Regions from separate parts of the Peribacillus sp. FSL M8-0224 genome, predicted to be linked through region 2. Evidence: riboswitches for the same ligand, from Rfam matches in the RefSeq annotation. Region 2 holds a riboswitch; each other region holds the start of a gene.
What was found. Region 2 has a riboswitch for cobalamin ahead of MKX49_RS03665 (ribonucleoside-diphosphate reductase subunit alpha). Riboswitches for the same ligand answer to the same signal wherever they lie in the genome.
Positions count from the first base shown of each region.

Region 1 (3,808 bases), 430 kb from region 2:
CTGCTCCTTCACATTCCCTAGTAACAGGTGGCGGCTTATCTCATCGTCCTCGAGTTCCACATATGGATAAGCACCCACTCTGTATATTTCATCAATCAACTCTTTCAATAATGGTTTCGTGTTGATATGCCCCCGTATGAGGATTCTCTCTTTTGGCTGTAATTGTATCGAATGATGAATCAGCCTGGCTGCAAGCTTCGTTATCCTCTCATTCTTCATCTGCCTATCCCTTATTTTTCGAGTTCGCGAAGAGTTTCAAGCGCTTCTTCGACGTGGCCTTTAACCTTTACTTTACGCCATTCTTTGACTATATTTCCTGCCTTATCAATCAGGAAAGTTGAACGTTCAATGCCCATATACTCCTTGCCGAAGTTCTTTTTCAATTGCCAAACATCAAATGATTCAGCCGCCTCATGATTTTCGTCAGCCAGCAGCAGAAAAGGCAATCCATGTTTTTCGATGAATTTTTCATGACGTGCCGCTGGATCTGGGCTGATACCTAGGATGACCGCGTTCAATTCCTCGAATTGCTCATTATGGTCCCGGAAATCACAGGCCTCCGTCGTGCAACCTGGCGTCATGTCTTTTGGGTAAAAATATAAAACAATGTTTTTCCCCTTAAAATCCGATAGGGAAACCATTTCACCATTGTTTGCAGGGAGTTTGAAATCAGGTGCTTTTTCTCCAATTTTAACAGTCATATTGAACCCTCCATTTCTTTCATTATGGTAAGAGTACCCAATAATCGAAAGAAACACAACTTTCATTTATCCTTCCTATCTTTCTGCTCCAGATCGATCACCGTCCGAATCACGAACGCTGCCGGCAGTGTATACCCAATGAAGGCCTGAATGGTAGCTATCATCCTGCCCATGCCAATCGGGGCTATATCTCCATACCCTACAGAAAACATCGTCATCGCACTAAAATAAAAAGAAGTCTTCAATTGTTCATAGAAAGTCCCATCCAACCGATTGCCCATATCAAGAATCACCGAATGATTCTGAAGCTCGTATAATAAATATATCAGTGCAAATCCAACTAATATCGTCGCATATAAATTGCCAAGCCACAGCATATCCTCAAGAGAAAACTTCTTTCCTCCCGACTCAACAAGAAATAACGTACGAATGCTCATCACCATGCAAAAAATGATTCCTGCAATCAAGATGTAGAAAGTCATCCCCCACGCCCCATTTCAAAACGCCACTCCCTCTATACATACTCCCTGTCCAAACAATATATTCTTTTTTAGGAATCAGCCCTATCACCGACTAACTCATTAAACGGAAACTTTCCCGAATCTTTTTTCCATGTTGACCCTTTTGGTCGGATATGTTAAGATTGTCTAAATTTTTATAATAATTTTTATTTTATAAATATTTGACCTGCAAACAATTAACAAGGCAGGTTTTGCAAAATTTCATATGTGGAAATAGGTTCCTAATTTTCATTAGGATTAAAAGGGAAGTCCGGTGTAATTCCGGCACGGTCCCGCCACTGTAATGGGAATGTTAGCGTCAATCAATATGCCACTGATCAACGGATCGGGAAGGCCAGCCGCTAATGATATTCCCTAAGTCAGGAGACCTGCCTATCTCGACAACACTGTTTTAACCTACGGGAGATAGGGAGGTGTTAGGGACCTTATAATTGTAAGGGGCATTATGCATGCCTCTTTATTTTAAGCATTTCTAACTTTCTTTTTTGACTGTTAGGAATGCTTTTTTTATTGTTCGAACAAATGAATGTAGGAGGATGGGAATTTTGAAAAGCAGCAGTTTGGGTTACCCTCGAATCGGGGAAGATCGTGAATGGAAACGTACATTGGAAGCTTACTGGTCCGGTAAAATCGATGAAGCGGAATTTACGTCACAACTAAAAGCCATCCGTTTAGGCAACTTACAAAAACAGAAGCAACAAGGCATTGATATCATCCCTGTCAACGACTTCACTTTTTATGATCAAATGCTCGATATGTCCGTCATGTTCGGTCTTGTTCCTGAACGTTATTCAGCATATGAAGGCGGAAGCGTCCCCCTTTCCGTTTATTATTCAATGGCCCGCGGAAACAATGATGAAGTCGCTTCCGAAATGACGAAATGGTTCAATACGAACTATCACTATATTGTCCCTGAATTAAAACTGGCACAGCTTACTTTAACAGAAAATAAACCACTTACAGCATATCGGGAAGCCAAGGAAAAGCTAGGGATCGAAACAAAGCCCGTTTTGATCGGACCTTATACTTTCCTCTCCCTTTCAAAAGGCTTCAATAAACAAGAAATTCCTGGCATCATCCTGAGCCTGCTTCCCCTATACACGCAAATCCTGCGGGAATTGGAGCAAGAAGGCGTGAAGTGGGTTCAAATGGACGAACCTTCCCTTGTTTCATCCATTTCCAAGGATGATATGCAAACCGTTACTTACCTCTATGAAAAACTGAATGAAGCAGCACCAAACCTGAACATCATGCTACAAACATACTTTCATGCGGTGGAACATTACCAAGAAGTCATCGAATTACAAGTCCAAGGGATCGGTCTTGATTTTGTACATGATAAAGGGAGGAATTTAAGTAACCTTGAGGCATTCGGTTTCCCGAAGGACAAAGTGCTTGCAGCGGGTGTGATTGACGGAAAAAACATTTGGCTATCTGATTTATCCCAAAAAATCGAATTGATTGAGACACTTAAGAAACAGGTAGCCGAGGACCAAATCTGGCTACAGCCCTCTTGTTCCCTGCTTCATGTCCCGGTGACCGTTCGTAATGAAACCGCCCTTTCAAAAGAAGTGAAAGAGGCCCTTGCTTTCGCTGATGAGAAACTTGAGGAAATCACACTTTTGGTCAAAGGGAATAATCAAGGCATTGAAGCAATCGCCGAAAAAGTCGATGCCAATAAATTTACGATTCAAACTTTAGCCAATTCAAATGTCCGAAATCACGGGTCTGTACAATCCAATGTCGAAAAGGTTAAAACCAGGACCGCCGGCCGTCAGCTTCCATTTAAAGACCGTTACCAAAAACAACAGGAATTTTTCAAATTGCCTTTTCTCCCTTCGACTACGATCGGCAGCTTTCCGCAGACATTTGAAGTTAAACAAGCACGCGGGAGATTCAATAGAGGAGAATGGACAGCCCAGCAATATGAAACATTCGTTAACGAAGAAATCGGCAGGTGGATCGAAATCCAAGAAGAAATCGGTTTGGATGTTCTTGTTCACGGGGAATTCGAACGGACGGATATGGTTGAATACTTCGGCCATAAATTAGGCGGATTCGTCTTTTTAGAAAAGGGTTGGGTACAATCCTATGGATCCCGCTGCGTGAAACCTCCAGTCATCTATGGCGACATCCATTTCATCGAACCGATGACAGTCAAGGAAAGTGTATACGCACAATCACTGACGAAGAAGACGGTGAAGGGAATGCTGACAGGTCCTGTTACGATTTTGAACTGGTCATTTGTCCGTGATGATATTTCCAGGGAGAATGTTTGCTATCAGCTGGCGCTCGCTTTGGAAAAAGAAATCATTGCCTTGGAATCTGCTGGAATTAAAATGATTCAGGTTGATGAACCTGCACTTAGAGAAGGTCTGCCATTGAAAAAAAGCGATCGCGACGAGTATTTGAACTGGGCAGTGAATTCATTCTTGATATCCACATCAAGCGTGGAGGATACAACCCAAATTCACACGCATATGTGCTATTGCGACTTCAACAGTTTCATGGACGTCATCTCCTCCCTCGATGCCGATGTAATTTCCATCGAAACATCCCGCAGTCATGGGGAGCTCGCTTCCGCAT
Region 1 is NZ_JBBOOJ010000001.1:335,921-339,728, reverse strand. Features, by position in the region: gene MKX49_RS01575 (aminopeptidase) at 1-219, opposite strand, end outside; gene bcp (thioredoxin-dependent thiol peroxidase) at 231-701, opposite strand; gene MKX49_RS01565 (potassium channel family protein) at 764-1,183, opposite strand; cobalamin riboswitch at 1,421-1,612, shown strand; gene metE (5-methyltetrahydropteroyltriglutamate--homocysteine S-methyltransferase) at 1,759-3,808, shown strand, end outside.
Region 1: it holds a riboswitch for cobalamin, as region 2 does, so the genes downstream of both, metE (5-methyltetrahydropteroyltriglutamate--homocysteine S-methyltransferase) here and MKX49_RS03665 (ribonucleoside-diphosphate reductase subunit alpha) in region 2, are expected to answer to the same signal.

Region 2 (3,808 bases):
TTCCCAATAAATATTCTGTGTGGCAAGTAAATGATGCCATCCAAACGTTCCTAAACCAATCGCACGGTACCGTTTGTTCGAGATGGATGCTTGTTTGACAGGAAGATTATTCACATCAATGACATTGTCCAGCATACGGATCTGAATGGGAATCAATCTTTCCAGAACATCGCTGCCCACCGCTCGGGGCAAGTTAATGGATGAAAGGTTGCAGACAACGAAATCGCCGCTTTTACGAACCACAACAACATCTCCATCTTCTGTTTCATATTCATCCGTGATCGTCGAAGGGCTTAGGTTTTGGGCAATCTCCGTGCAAAGGTTAGAACAATAAATCATACCTTTATGTTTATTCGGATTCTTCCGATTCACTTCATCGCGGTAGAACATATACGGTACGCCTTCTTCTAATTGAGAAATCATGATGCTTTTCATGATGTCCATCGCATTGATTTTCTCAAAGCTATAGTTTGGAAGCGTGCCATTTTCTGCGGCCTCGACAGCAAGTGCATAATGATTCCTGAAGCTTCCTTCGCCTTTCTTTTCGTCATAAAGATCTTCAAGTGAAAATCCAAGGGTTTGCTTAACGGTATGCGGATCGAAAAGATACCATTCTTTTCTGTCGCGTACAGCCTCCATGAATAAATCCGGTATGCATACACCTGTAAAAATATCATGTGCTTTTAATCTGTCATCCCCGTTTTGAGTCTTCAAATCGAGGAAGCTCATGATATCTTTATGCCAGGCATCCAAGTAAATCGCGATGGCACCTTTACGTTGACCCAATTGATCGACACTAACAGCTGTCTGGTTGAATAGTCGAATCCAGGGCGTCGTGCCTGAACTGTTTCCAGAGAAACCGCGGATATCGGAACCAAGCGAGCGAACCTTACCGACGTAAAGACCGACACCGCCGCCGAATTTAGATACTTTTGCGGCATCGTAGTTTGATAGGTAGATTCCGTCAATGGAATCTTCAATTGCGTCGATAAAGCAGGAGCTTAACTGTCCATGTGTTTTACCTGCATTGGAGAGTGTAGGAGTCGCAACGGTCATATAAAGGTTGGACATGGCCCAGTATGCTTCTTTTATCAGTTGCAGGCGGTGCTCCTTTTTTTCCATTCGCATGATTTCCATCGCGATGATCATGAAACGTTCTTGCGGCAGTTCGAAGACCTTGTCCTTTTTTGGGCGGGCCAGATAGCGGTCATTCAATAAGTAGATGCCTATGTAAGAGAATAATTTATCTTTTTCCGGGTCGATCACCGATCCCAATTCCTCAATTTCCGCTTTTGTATATGAAGATAGCAGTTCTGGTTTATAAATGGGATAACGCTGACCTTCCGATAGCTGGGAGAGTTCTGTGATCAGCTCATAGAATGGGCCATAACTCTTGCCTTCATATCCTCGATTGGCTTGTGCATCCCTATACATTGTATTCAACAGTTCTGCTGCAGCAACGAAAGTCCAATCCGGTGCATCGATATCCACGCCTTCAAGAGCGAGCTGAATCAGTTTTTTTGATGCCTGTTCTTCGGTTGAGTCACTTTTGCGATCAAGCCATTTTGTAAAACGCCTTTTGAACTTTTCCATATCGAGACGGCCTTCGAATTCCTTCGATAACGTCTCAAGCTGGATGGATTTCGCTTCTGTGTCATTTTCACTTATGGTAGAGTTATATGTTTGAGTCATTAATAATCCTCCTTGTTAACTTCCGCTAAAATAAAAAAACCGCCCAAAGAATTGAGCGGATCAAACGATAGAATAAAAGAGCCATGAAAAAATAGCCGTTATACTATCGTTTCATCATCTCAATCCCCGAAGAATAAGAAACGTGAAAAATTCAAGGCAGGTCTCCTGACTCATGATCATCCTACTTTGAGTCCTTCCCGTATAGAGAGCTATACAGTGGTTTTCTCATTTCGTCACATTTACAGTTGCGGGGACAGTTCCGGGTTTACACCGGATTCCCTTTTCAGCCATCACTGGCACCTTGGATTATAAAAATTCTATATATAGTTATTGGAATTGTTTATGTAATCAATATCTAGTATTTCTGCTTATATTATCGTAAGCCATATACGATGATAATTCAACTAATATATTTGAAAAAAACCAACCCTTATCTATTGACAAAGTGATGGAAGAGGGTAGGGGAATGAAAGATTTTATGGGGGAATGGATAAATCAAGCGCTGATTTTACGGGATTTTGTGTTAAAATAAAGTGTCTAGTAAAGGTGGCTCTCCCTTATTGCAATGAGGGGATTCGCGGAAAAATTTTTATGAAAAAGGGGATAAAATCTTGGAAAAAGTATTAGTTTTTGGACATAAAAACCCGGATACAGACACAATCTGTTCAGCAATCGCTTATGCAGATCTGAAAAAGCAGTTAGGTATCAACGCTGAACCAGTTCGTCTGGGTGTAGTGAATGGTGAAACTCAATATGCATTGGACCAATTCAAATTCGATGCTCCCCGTCTTGTGGAAAAAGTTGCAGGGGAAGCTGATGGCGTAATCCTGGTCGATCATAACGAACGCCAGCAAAGTGCTGAAGATATTGACCAAGTCCGTGTGTTGGAAGTTATCGACCATCACCGTATCGCTAACTTTGAAACAAGCGATCCATTATATTACCGTGCGGAACCAGTTGGCTGTACGGCAACCATCTTAAATAAAATTTATAAAGAAAACGGCATTGAAGTCCCTAAAGCAATCGCAGGTCTTATGCTATCTGCCATCATTTCCGATTCTTTATTGTTCAAATCCCCGACTTGCACGGGGCAAGACGTTGCGGCAGCAATGGAACTGGCTGCCATTGCAGGAGTCGACGCTGAAAAATATGGCTTGGAAATGTTGAAAGCGGGTGCTGACTTAAGCGACAAAACGATTGCCCAGCTCATCACTCTTGATGCAAAGGAATTCTCCATGGGAATGGCTAAAGTGGAAATAGCACAGGTCAATGCTGTTGATCCGAACGAAGTCCTTGCTAAGCAAGCTGAATTGGAAGCAGCGATTGAAGCGGTCATCGCAGTGAAGGAATTGGACTTGTTCCTATTCGTCGTAACGGATATCCTGACTAATGATTCCGTTGCCTTGGCCCTTGGTAAAGCGTCATATGCAGTTGAAAAGGCATATGACGTTTCATTAAACAATAACATCGCCGTGTTGGAAGGCGTTGTATCGCGTAAAAAACAAATCGTGCCGGTCTTAACCGACGTATTCAGCAAATAATACAGGAAAAGGGTTGCTCATTAAAAACATGGGCACCCTTTTTCTGTACATTCAAAAAAAGACTCAACCATCCCATTAAGGGTGTTTGAGTCTTTTTTCTTAATTTAAAGATTCCTTTTCTTTTTCATAGGCGATGACAATCAATTCTTTATTGGCTTCCTCGCCAAGTTTGCTTTCAAAGATTTTCAGTTCATTCAATAAATCCGGTGACAGATTTGCTGCCGTATAATCCTGTTCTGGTGTCATGCTTTTCGCTCCTTTCAAAAGGAAATGATTCATGTTATCTATTTTGTCGGTTTGAAAAGTTTCTATTCAGCAGAATTTTACTTCTTTAAGATATTTTACTTTCTGAGGTGGCGAGTTTTTCAAGCAATGTCGAACTTTCTTCATCGAGTCCTTGGACTTGGACAGGTATTCCCAAGAGCTGATATTTAAGAATAACCGTATCGACAGCACCGACTGCGGAATCATCCCAGATTTTGGAATGGGAGAAGTCGATGACGATTGCATCGGCTTTTTCCTTGAAGTCGAACTTTGAAATAAAGTCCTGGACAGAAGCGAAAAATATTTGTCCG
Region 2 is NZ_JBBOOJ010000001.1:762,941-766,748, forward strand. Features, by position in the region: gene MKX49_RS03665 (ribonucleoside-diphosphate reductase subunit alpha) at 1-1,692, opposite strand, end outside; cobalamin riboswitch at 1,831-2,011, opposite strand; gene MKX49_RS03670 (manganese-dependent inorganic pyrophosphatase) at 2,304-3,233, shown strand; gene MKX49_RS03675 (hypothetical protein) at 3,333-3,479, opposite strand; gene MKX49_RS03680 (SulP family inorganic anion transporter) at 3,565-3,808, opposite strand, start outside.

Region 3 (3,808 bases), 1.2 Mb from region 2:
CGTGTCCTACGAACAAAACTGCTTTCATTTACTTTCCCCCTCTTGATTAGTCTTCACAAGGCGCAGGCTCTATGTTTATTTTGGGAGCGATGTCCTGATAAGAAAAATTCTGTATCTTTTTCGAACGTTTGAAGTATTTAAAAAGCCGCTCATTTGGATGGGCATTTTGCTTATACTCGCCGACAATGTCCGTGATCAGTTCTACAAGCTGTTCCGGTTCAATGCCTTCCGCTACCGGCTGACCCGGATGGGCTGTTCTTCCAACCGGTTTAGCTCCAAGAAATAAGTCGAACTTCCCTTTTCGGAAGACAATCCCGATATCATCCATCACAGCACTATAACAAGCCATCCCACACCCATTAAAACCGATGTTCAGTTCCTTGGGCATGCTCATTCCGCCAAGCACCCGGTGTATTTCATCTGCATAAGGAATGGATTCCGCTTTTTCACCATCACAGAAATCACAGGCTTTTAATGTCAGTACATCTCCAATTGGCGACAAAAGAAAGTTTGCTGATTGCAATTTCCCCGTAATGACTTCCGGATCCGTTGTCGGAATCTTTAAGACAATTTTATGATTTGGCGTGTATTCCATCGTTCCCTTTTCCCCGACAACTTCCGCAAGTGTCATCATTTGTTTGGGAGTGAATTGTTTATTCGCCACACCTGGACTAACGGCAAGTTCGAACACCGACTCCATTTTTTGCTGAACAACCGGCTTAATGGATTGCTGAACGGCTTGACCCTTGACTCTGGACAGAGCTTCCATTGCCATTTCAAAGGAAGCTTGCTTCTTTTCAGGTGCTTTTGTAAGTAAGCCAACTCCTCCAGCGGACTCGGGTAAGGCTTCTTGATCTAATGCCCACGGTTCCGCTTCTTTTTGCAGTCGCTGATGCGGCTTCAAAGTTTGCTTTTCCGAATTCAACGTATATTTTCTTTGATAGCCTCTCGGTGTGATGATTTTGTCGTCATATAAAAAGGTGGATGAATTACCGATAATGACGGTGGTCAACATTCCAATATCGTGATTCAACATATCCTTCAAATTGGTAATGACAATATCCTGCCTATCGCGATAAGCACTTTTCACCAACCCGACAGGTGTATCCGGCGAGCGGTAGCGAAGGAGAATTTTCTGTGTTTCAACAATTTGCCGGGTCCGCCTGCCGCTGCGCGGATTATACAGTGCAATGACAAAGTCTGCCATTGCAGCTGCTTCAACCCTTTTAGCGATCAGTTCCCAAGGAGTTAAATGATCACTGAGGCTGATCGTACACGAATCGTGCATGACGGGCGCCCCAAGTAAAGACGCACATGAGTTGATTGCTGAGATGCCAGGAATGACTTCTATGCCCACTCCAGTTTCTTCTTTCCAGCCTTTTTCAATCAATACTTCATAAACCAACCCTGCCATCCCGTAAACTCCGGCATCCCCACTGGAAATCACCGCCACTTTCTTTCCCAGCTCCGCTTGTTTCACTGCTTCCTGTGCACGTGATACCTCTTCGGTCATCCCCGTACTAATGATCGTTTGATCTGTTAGCAGTCCCTGAATGAGTTCAACATAAGTTTTATAACCAATGATGTAGTCACTTTCTTGAAGGGCTTCGACGGCACGTTTGGTAATGTGTTCAAAATTCCCGGGCCCAAAGCCCACGACGAATAATTTACCGTTTGTACTCATTAAGACATCTCCTTTTACGCTTTGTTCTTTGAAATACCCGTATGAGCAGGAAAATCTGGATTAGGGGTCATTTCCCCGTCTTTGTATTGATAGATCATCTGTGGAACAAACTCACCATCATCGATATTACTGACGATCTGCCGACCGAAATCAGGCGTTTCCACTCGATACCAGTTTCCTTGGGGATAGGCAATCACTACGCAGGCATCCTTACATCTCCCGTTACAGCGTGTCCTCGTTGTATGGATTTTCAGATCCAGTCCTTTTGAAGCAATTTCATCGCGAATCGCTTGGGTTACTTCTTCCCCGCCCTTTTTCATGCAGCTGCTCCCATTACAAATCAACAGATGCGTATTTGTACCCGTCAAGTTCCAAGTAGTCATTTTCTTCCTCCTGAGTCCAGGGAAAAGGCAAAATAAAAAACCTTAACATAAGAGTCAAGGTTTAAAAAAACTATATGAATGAGGAGCCAAAGGCAAGCTTGCCAAACCCTCCCAAAATCGTCATAGTCCTTCTACCTTTCCCTCCGAAAAGTATCATGCAATTTTAAAAGCAGGTTTCCTGGCTTACGCTTCATTTTACTTTGTTCCTTCCCGGCATCATGCCAGTGGCTATCGACAATTTCATCAGCGTTTACAGTAGCGGGGGCTGCATCGGATTTTCACCGATTTCCCTATTATCCCTTGCTTATTCACACAAGGGCACTTTTAAAATGAAATATTTGGTTTTATTATACATTTCCAACTAACTTAATCTATCATATAACAACTTTGTCAAAATTCAATAGTTTATTCCGACTGTTTAGAAAAGTTTAAACGTGTAAAACCAGTTACAATCCTTTCCTCGCAACAAACTTCGACCAAAAAAAAAAGATAGTGTAGCTGGAATTATTTCTTTATGGTACACTATACGAGAATTTTCTAAATAATTACATAAGTTTCATGGTGTTGAATTTCTCGGAATTCAGCTTAAAAGGGAAGCCGGTGAAAATCCGGAGCGGTCCCGCCACTGTAAAGGGAAGTTCCATTACTTTAACTTTAATCCACTGTCAAATGAGATGGGAAGGATGTAATGGGATGATGAACCAAAGCCAGGAGACCTGCCATGAAGCGTGAAACTGTTTCAGCCTACGAGGATGGGCGTGCGGATCAGGCAGAATGGCCCAAGGTTGGTTCATGCTGCAAAATTCCTGTTCATTACGCACTTCTTTCCTTTGAGAGAAGTGCTTTTTAGTTTGGGCGCCGCTTTTCTTCTCAAGATTGATCAGAACAATTAAAAGTGTTGAAAGGAGAAAGAATGAAAAGAACCAATTGGAAAATTATTTATTTTGTCATTTTACTGCTTTTTGTCCCGAAACGGGCATTGGCCATGCATATCATGGAGGGCTTTTTACCCATAGAATGGGCTATATTCTGGTGGGCCGTGTCGCTTCCATTTTTAATCTTGGGGTACCGGTCCATTAGGTCCAAAGTAAGGGAAAACCCAGAAACAAAAATGATACTAGGCCTATCGGGCGCATTTGTATTTATATTATCGGCCCTAAAGATTCCTTCCGTTACGGGAAGTTCTTCGCACCCTACCGGAGTTGGTTTAGGTTCCATACTATTCGGACCATTGGCCATGAGTGTCGTCGGCTCCATCGTTCTGTTATTTCAAGCTGTTTTACTGGCACACGGAGGATTGACAACATTAGGGGCCAATGCATTCTCCATGGCCGTTTGCGGACCGTTCATTGCTTACTTTGTCTTCAAGGGCGCAACTAAATTGGGGTGGTCTTTTTCACTTGCCGTATTCTTGGCAGCTGCTTTTGGGGATTTGGGCACCTATGTAGTAACTTCCGTTCAACTTGCTCTTGCTTTCCCTTCCGAGGTTGGAGGATTCATGGCCTCTTTCAGTAAATTTGCAGGGATTTTTGCCCTGACCCAAATTCCCTTAGCGATCAGTGAGGGGTTATTGACAGTCGTCGTGATGAATTTCTTGAAAAAATACAATCTAGGCGAATTGAAATTGCTGCGAGTTTTATCTAAGGAGGCCCGTTAATATGAAAAAAAGTTTACTGCTGCTTTTCCTGGTCGTCATTCTTGCTACCATACCGTTGATCACCCAACAAGGAACGGAATTTGG
Region 3 is NZ_JBBOOJ010000001.1:1,955,802-1,959,609, reverse strand. Features, by position in the region: gene MKX49_RS09415 (sirohydrochlorin chelatase) at 1-28, opposite strand, end outside; gene cobJ (precorrin-3B C(17)-methyltransferase) at 47-1,684, opposite strand; gene MKX49_RS09405 ((2Fe-2S) ferredoxin domain-containing protein) at 1,699-2,067, opposite strand; cobalamin riboswitch at 2,219-2,408, opposite strand; cobalamin riboswitch at 2,610-2,805, shown strand; gene MKX49_RS09400 (hypothetical protein) at 2,789-2,917, shown strand; gene MKX49_RS09395 (energy-coupling factor ABC transporter permease) at 2,981-3,724, shown strand; gene MKX49_RS09390 (energy-coupling factor ABC transporter substrate-binding protein) at 3,726-3,808, shown strand, end outside.
Region 3: it holds a riboswitch for cobalamin, as region 2 does, so the genes downstream of both, MKX49_RS09405 ((2Fe-2S) ferredoxin domain-containing protein) here and MKX49_RS03665 (ribonucleoside-diphosphate reductase subunit alpha) in region 2, are expected to answer to the same signal.

Region 4 (3,808 bases), 4.4 Mb from region 2:
AGCATCCGTTTTTACCCTTCTCTCCGTCTCTTTAATAAAATCAGCGCAAATGCAGGTGCCCCGATAAGTGAGGTAATCACCCCGATCGGCAGTTCCGATGGGGCAATGATCGTTCGTGCTACAAAATCGGCCAATATCAAGAATCCGCCTCCTATCAACAATGACAACGGAAGCAAATGTTTATGGTCAGGTCCCCAAATCTTTCGGACAAAATGAGGAATGACCAATCCTACAAAACCAATCGCCCCTGAAACGGCAACGGCTGCCCCTGTCAATGTCGAACCGGCTATCAAGATCCACATTTTCCGCCGCTTGACATTCACACCTAAGTGTTTTGCCCGGTCTTCCCCGAAAGTCATCGCATTCAATTCACTTGTATTCATGATCAAGGTCAACGAACCAATGATAAAAAACGGCAAAATGATTACGATATAATTCCATCCGCGCATTGAGACGCTTCCCATCAGCCAGCCGATGATTTGTCTTAATTCATCACCCGTCAGCGCAATCATCAATGAAATGAAGGCACTTAAAAACGAGCTGAAAATGATTCCCGTTAAAATGATCGTTTCCACTTTCATCGATCGATCCATTTTTTTTGCAAAAGTCAGTACGCAGAGCATCGTGAGCACTGAACATAAGATACTCAATGCCGGAAGGGTATATAAACCGATGAATGGCAGTGATATATTCAAGAATATTGTCAAAACGGCTCCGACCGATGCTCCTGATGAAATACCTAATGTGTAAGGATCAGCGAGCGGGTTCCGGAGCAGTCCCTGAAAAGCCGCACCCGCAATCGCAAGTGATGCCCCAACCAAACCAGCGAGCAGCACCCGCGGCAAGCGGATGTTCATCACGATATTCGTTAGCATCACATCCGGATCGGCAGAAATCGGCAAGTGGAAAATCTCCTTGCCGATTATTTGTATAAGTACGGGAATCGGTACTGGCACCGAACCAAAGGAAATGCCTATCGTCATTGCGAATAACAAAATGAACAACGCAATCAAATAAGCAAACGCCCATTTAGTTGTCAAATTGGTTCGGATAGACTGATTTGGCAAGTTCCTCTACTCCCTCTATTAAGCGTGGACCGGAACGGGTCACCAAGTCAGAATGGACATCAAAGACTTGGCCATTCTTAACAGCATTTACGTCTTGCCATCCTTTTCGGCCCTTCACTTCACTTACTGCATCTTTCGTATAATAACCATACGTTGTAATGATGACATCAGGATTTGCAGCAATCATCGACTCTTCATCAATTTTTGCCCAACCGTCCAATTCAGCAGCCGCATTATTCGCTGAAATAGTTTGAAGCATCTCATTCATGAAAGTATTTTTTCCAGGTGTGTATATTTCCGGTGAAGGCGAAACTTCCACTAAAACGGTCTTCCTATCCTCTTCCTTTACGGATTTGGCCTTTTCCTGGATATCCTTGAGCTTCGTTTTCATATCCGCAACGATTTCGTTTGCCTTATCATGTTCTCCCGTTGCCTGTCCAATCATTTCAATAGACTCATAGACTTGGTCAAAGCTTTGGGCATCATTGACTACGAGCACATCTATTCCAGCATCCTTAAGCTGCTGTAAACCCTCATTTGAATTATGGGCACTTGATGCATGCGCAAGAACAAGGTCAGGCTTCATGGAGACAATCAGCTCCGTGTTCATTTCCATTCCGCCAACTTTTTGAATTTCTTTCGTTTCCTCCGGGTAATTATCATTGTCGGAAACACCAACGACCTTTTTACCCAAACCAAGTGCAAAGACCACTTCCGTATTACTTGGTATCAACGAAACGATTTTCTTCGGTTCTTTTTCTATCGTTACTTTTTCCCCACTTGCATCTTTAATCGTAATCGGGAAAGCTTCGTGTTGAGCATGATTCGTTTGCTCCTTTTCTTTTCCTTCATCAGCAGCACCACCGCAGCCAACCATCATGCCTGCAGTCAGTAACATTAACAGTATCAGACCAAAAATCTTCTTCATTTTCATTCCCCACAATCTTTTTATTTAATTTCTTCATACCTAACAGAGAAAACCAATCCTGGAAGATGCCCCCAAAACAAAAAGCATCTCCCGTTAAACGGAAGATGCTTGCATGGCAACAATATCAATACGGACTCTATCTTAGGGTCTGCCACACACCTTCCCATCCGCGTAGGTTACAGGTGTACGAATTCTGGCAGGTCTCCTGGCTCATGGTCTTCGTCAACGGCACCTTCCCATATCTCATACAGTGGTACACAGCCGTCAGCTCCCATATACAGTGGCGGGACCGCGTTGGCATTTCACCAACTTCCCTTTTAAGTCATTAAGACACCAAATCGTTCATATGTATATAATTTTCACTGCCTTCATTATACACCATGTAAGAATCGATTATTATATGATTTTTCTGAACAAGTGCGAAATGACCCTTCCGCCTTCAATGCTTTGAAGCATTTTCAATCAGCGACGCAAACCCATTGATCGATAACCCCGGTGAAATCCGAACTCTATGCAGAGCATGCATCCCTTGGTCGCTTGAAGCTCCCCCAGGTTCGGTAGTGACTGCCATTTTGTATCCAGCTTCTTCTGACAGCCTGAGACTCTCTTCGTTATACCGGCCAACCGGATAGGAAAGCACTGTCGTGTCCTGGTCGAGGATACGGTCGAACAGCACCTTCGACTGAACCATTTCCGCTTCTTGCTGCTCTGCCGTCATGCGGTTCAGCTCCAAATGGTTGATGGTATGGCTTTCAATCGAAATCCCATCCCTGCTCATCTCCAACATTTGATTTTCAGTCAGGTGATGACCTTTATCTATGGACTTCCCGATCATGAAGACAGTTGCTTTCATATCATTTTCTTTTAATATCGGGAAAGCCTCCGTGTAGTTATCTGTATAGCCATCATCAAAAGTAAGCCAGACGCACTTCTCACTTGGCATCCGATTCTCGGCTAAAACGAGGAATGCTTCTTCAGGGGATAATGTATAGTAACCATTCTCCCGAAGCCAAGCCATCTGTGATCGGAATTCCTCCCTTGGGACCCGAAGGCCATTACCTTGGGAAATGCTGTGATACATCAAAATCGGAAGCTGGACCGGGGACTCGGCCTTTATCCAGTCTCCCGTATCGATTTGCCCCTCCGAATCCTGCCCGCTCCCATTCTCAGCCGCTTCGGCCACTTCAATGTCATCTTCCGCAATCGGTGCAGCCGTCTTTGTGCCTATCCCCTCTAAAATCCCTTGTGTGCATCCAGGTAAAATCAAAACCCCCAGCAATGCCGCCATCCTTAAAACTCTATATTTTTTCACTATCATTCTCCTGATTTTTTTATAGTATAATAGTACCAGAAAACCAATGGACAATAAAGTATTCCATTTAATGAAAAAAGAGGAAAAACGAGAGCTTTGCGATGCGCTAAACATTTATGAGGATTTTTTTTCATAACTATGTGCTATTAGCTTGAAAAGTTTGCCTATAAGAAATATAATAAATAAGTCGTCGACTTTAATATATGTCCCAGTAGCTCAGCAGGATAGAGCGACAGCCTCCTAAGCTGTAGGTCGTAGGTTCGATTCCTATCTGGGACGCTAATTATAAACCCCTGTTACAAGCGGTCCTTCCGCGGAGTAACAGGGGTTTTTTTCTGTTGGTTAAGAACAATTGATTTTTTGATGGAGAAAACACAGGTCTCAAGGCTAAATTTTTTCATCAAGCCATATAGATATAAAACCTGATTGCAAAACTATGCATAAAGGTTGGAAATATTGGCGAACAAGAATACAAACTGTTTGATAGTAAAAAAAGTCTTA
Region 4 is NZ_JBBOOJ010000001.1:5,181,005-5,184,812, forward strand. Features, by position in the region: partial or broken gene MKX49_RS28500 (heme ABC transporter ATP-binding protein) at 1-5, opposite strand, end outside; gene MKX49_RS25230 (FecCD family ABC transporter permease) at 12-1,067, opposite strand; gene MKX49_RS25235 (ABC transporter substrate-binding protein) at 1,030-1,995, opposite strand; cobalamin riboswitch at 2,174-2,348, opposite strand; gene MKX49_RS25240 (polysaccharide deacetylase family protein) at 2,435-3,283, opposite strand; tRNA gene MKX49_RS25245 (tRNA-Arg) at 3,513-3,586, shown strand.
Region 4: it holds a riboswitch for cobalamin, as region 2 does, so the genes downstream of both, MKX49_RS25235 (ABC transporter substrate-binding protein) here and MKX49_RS03665 (ribonucleoside-diphosphate reductase subunit alpha) in region 2, are expected to answer to the same signal.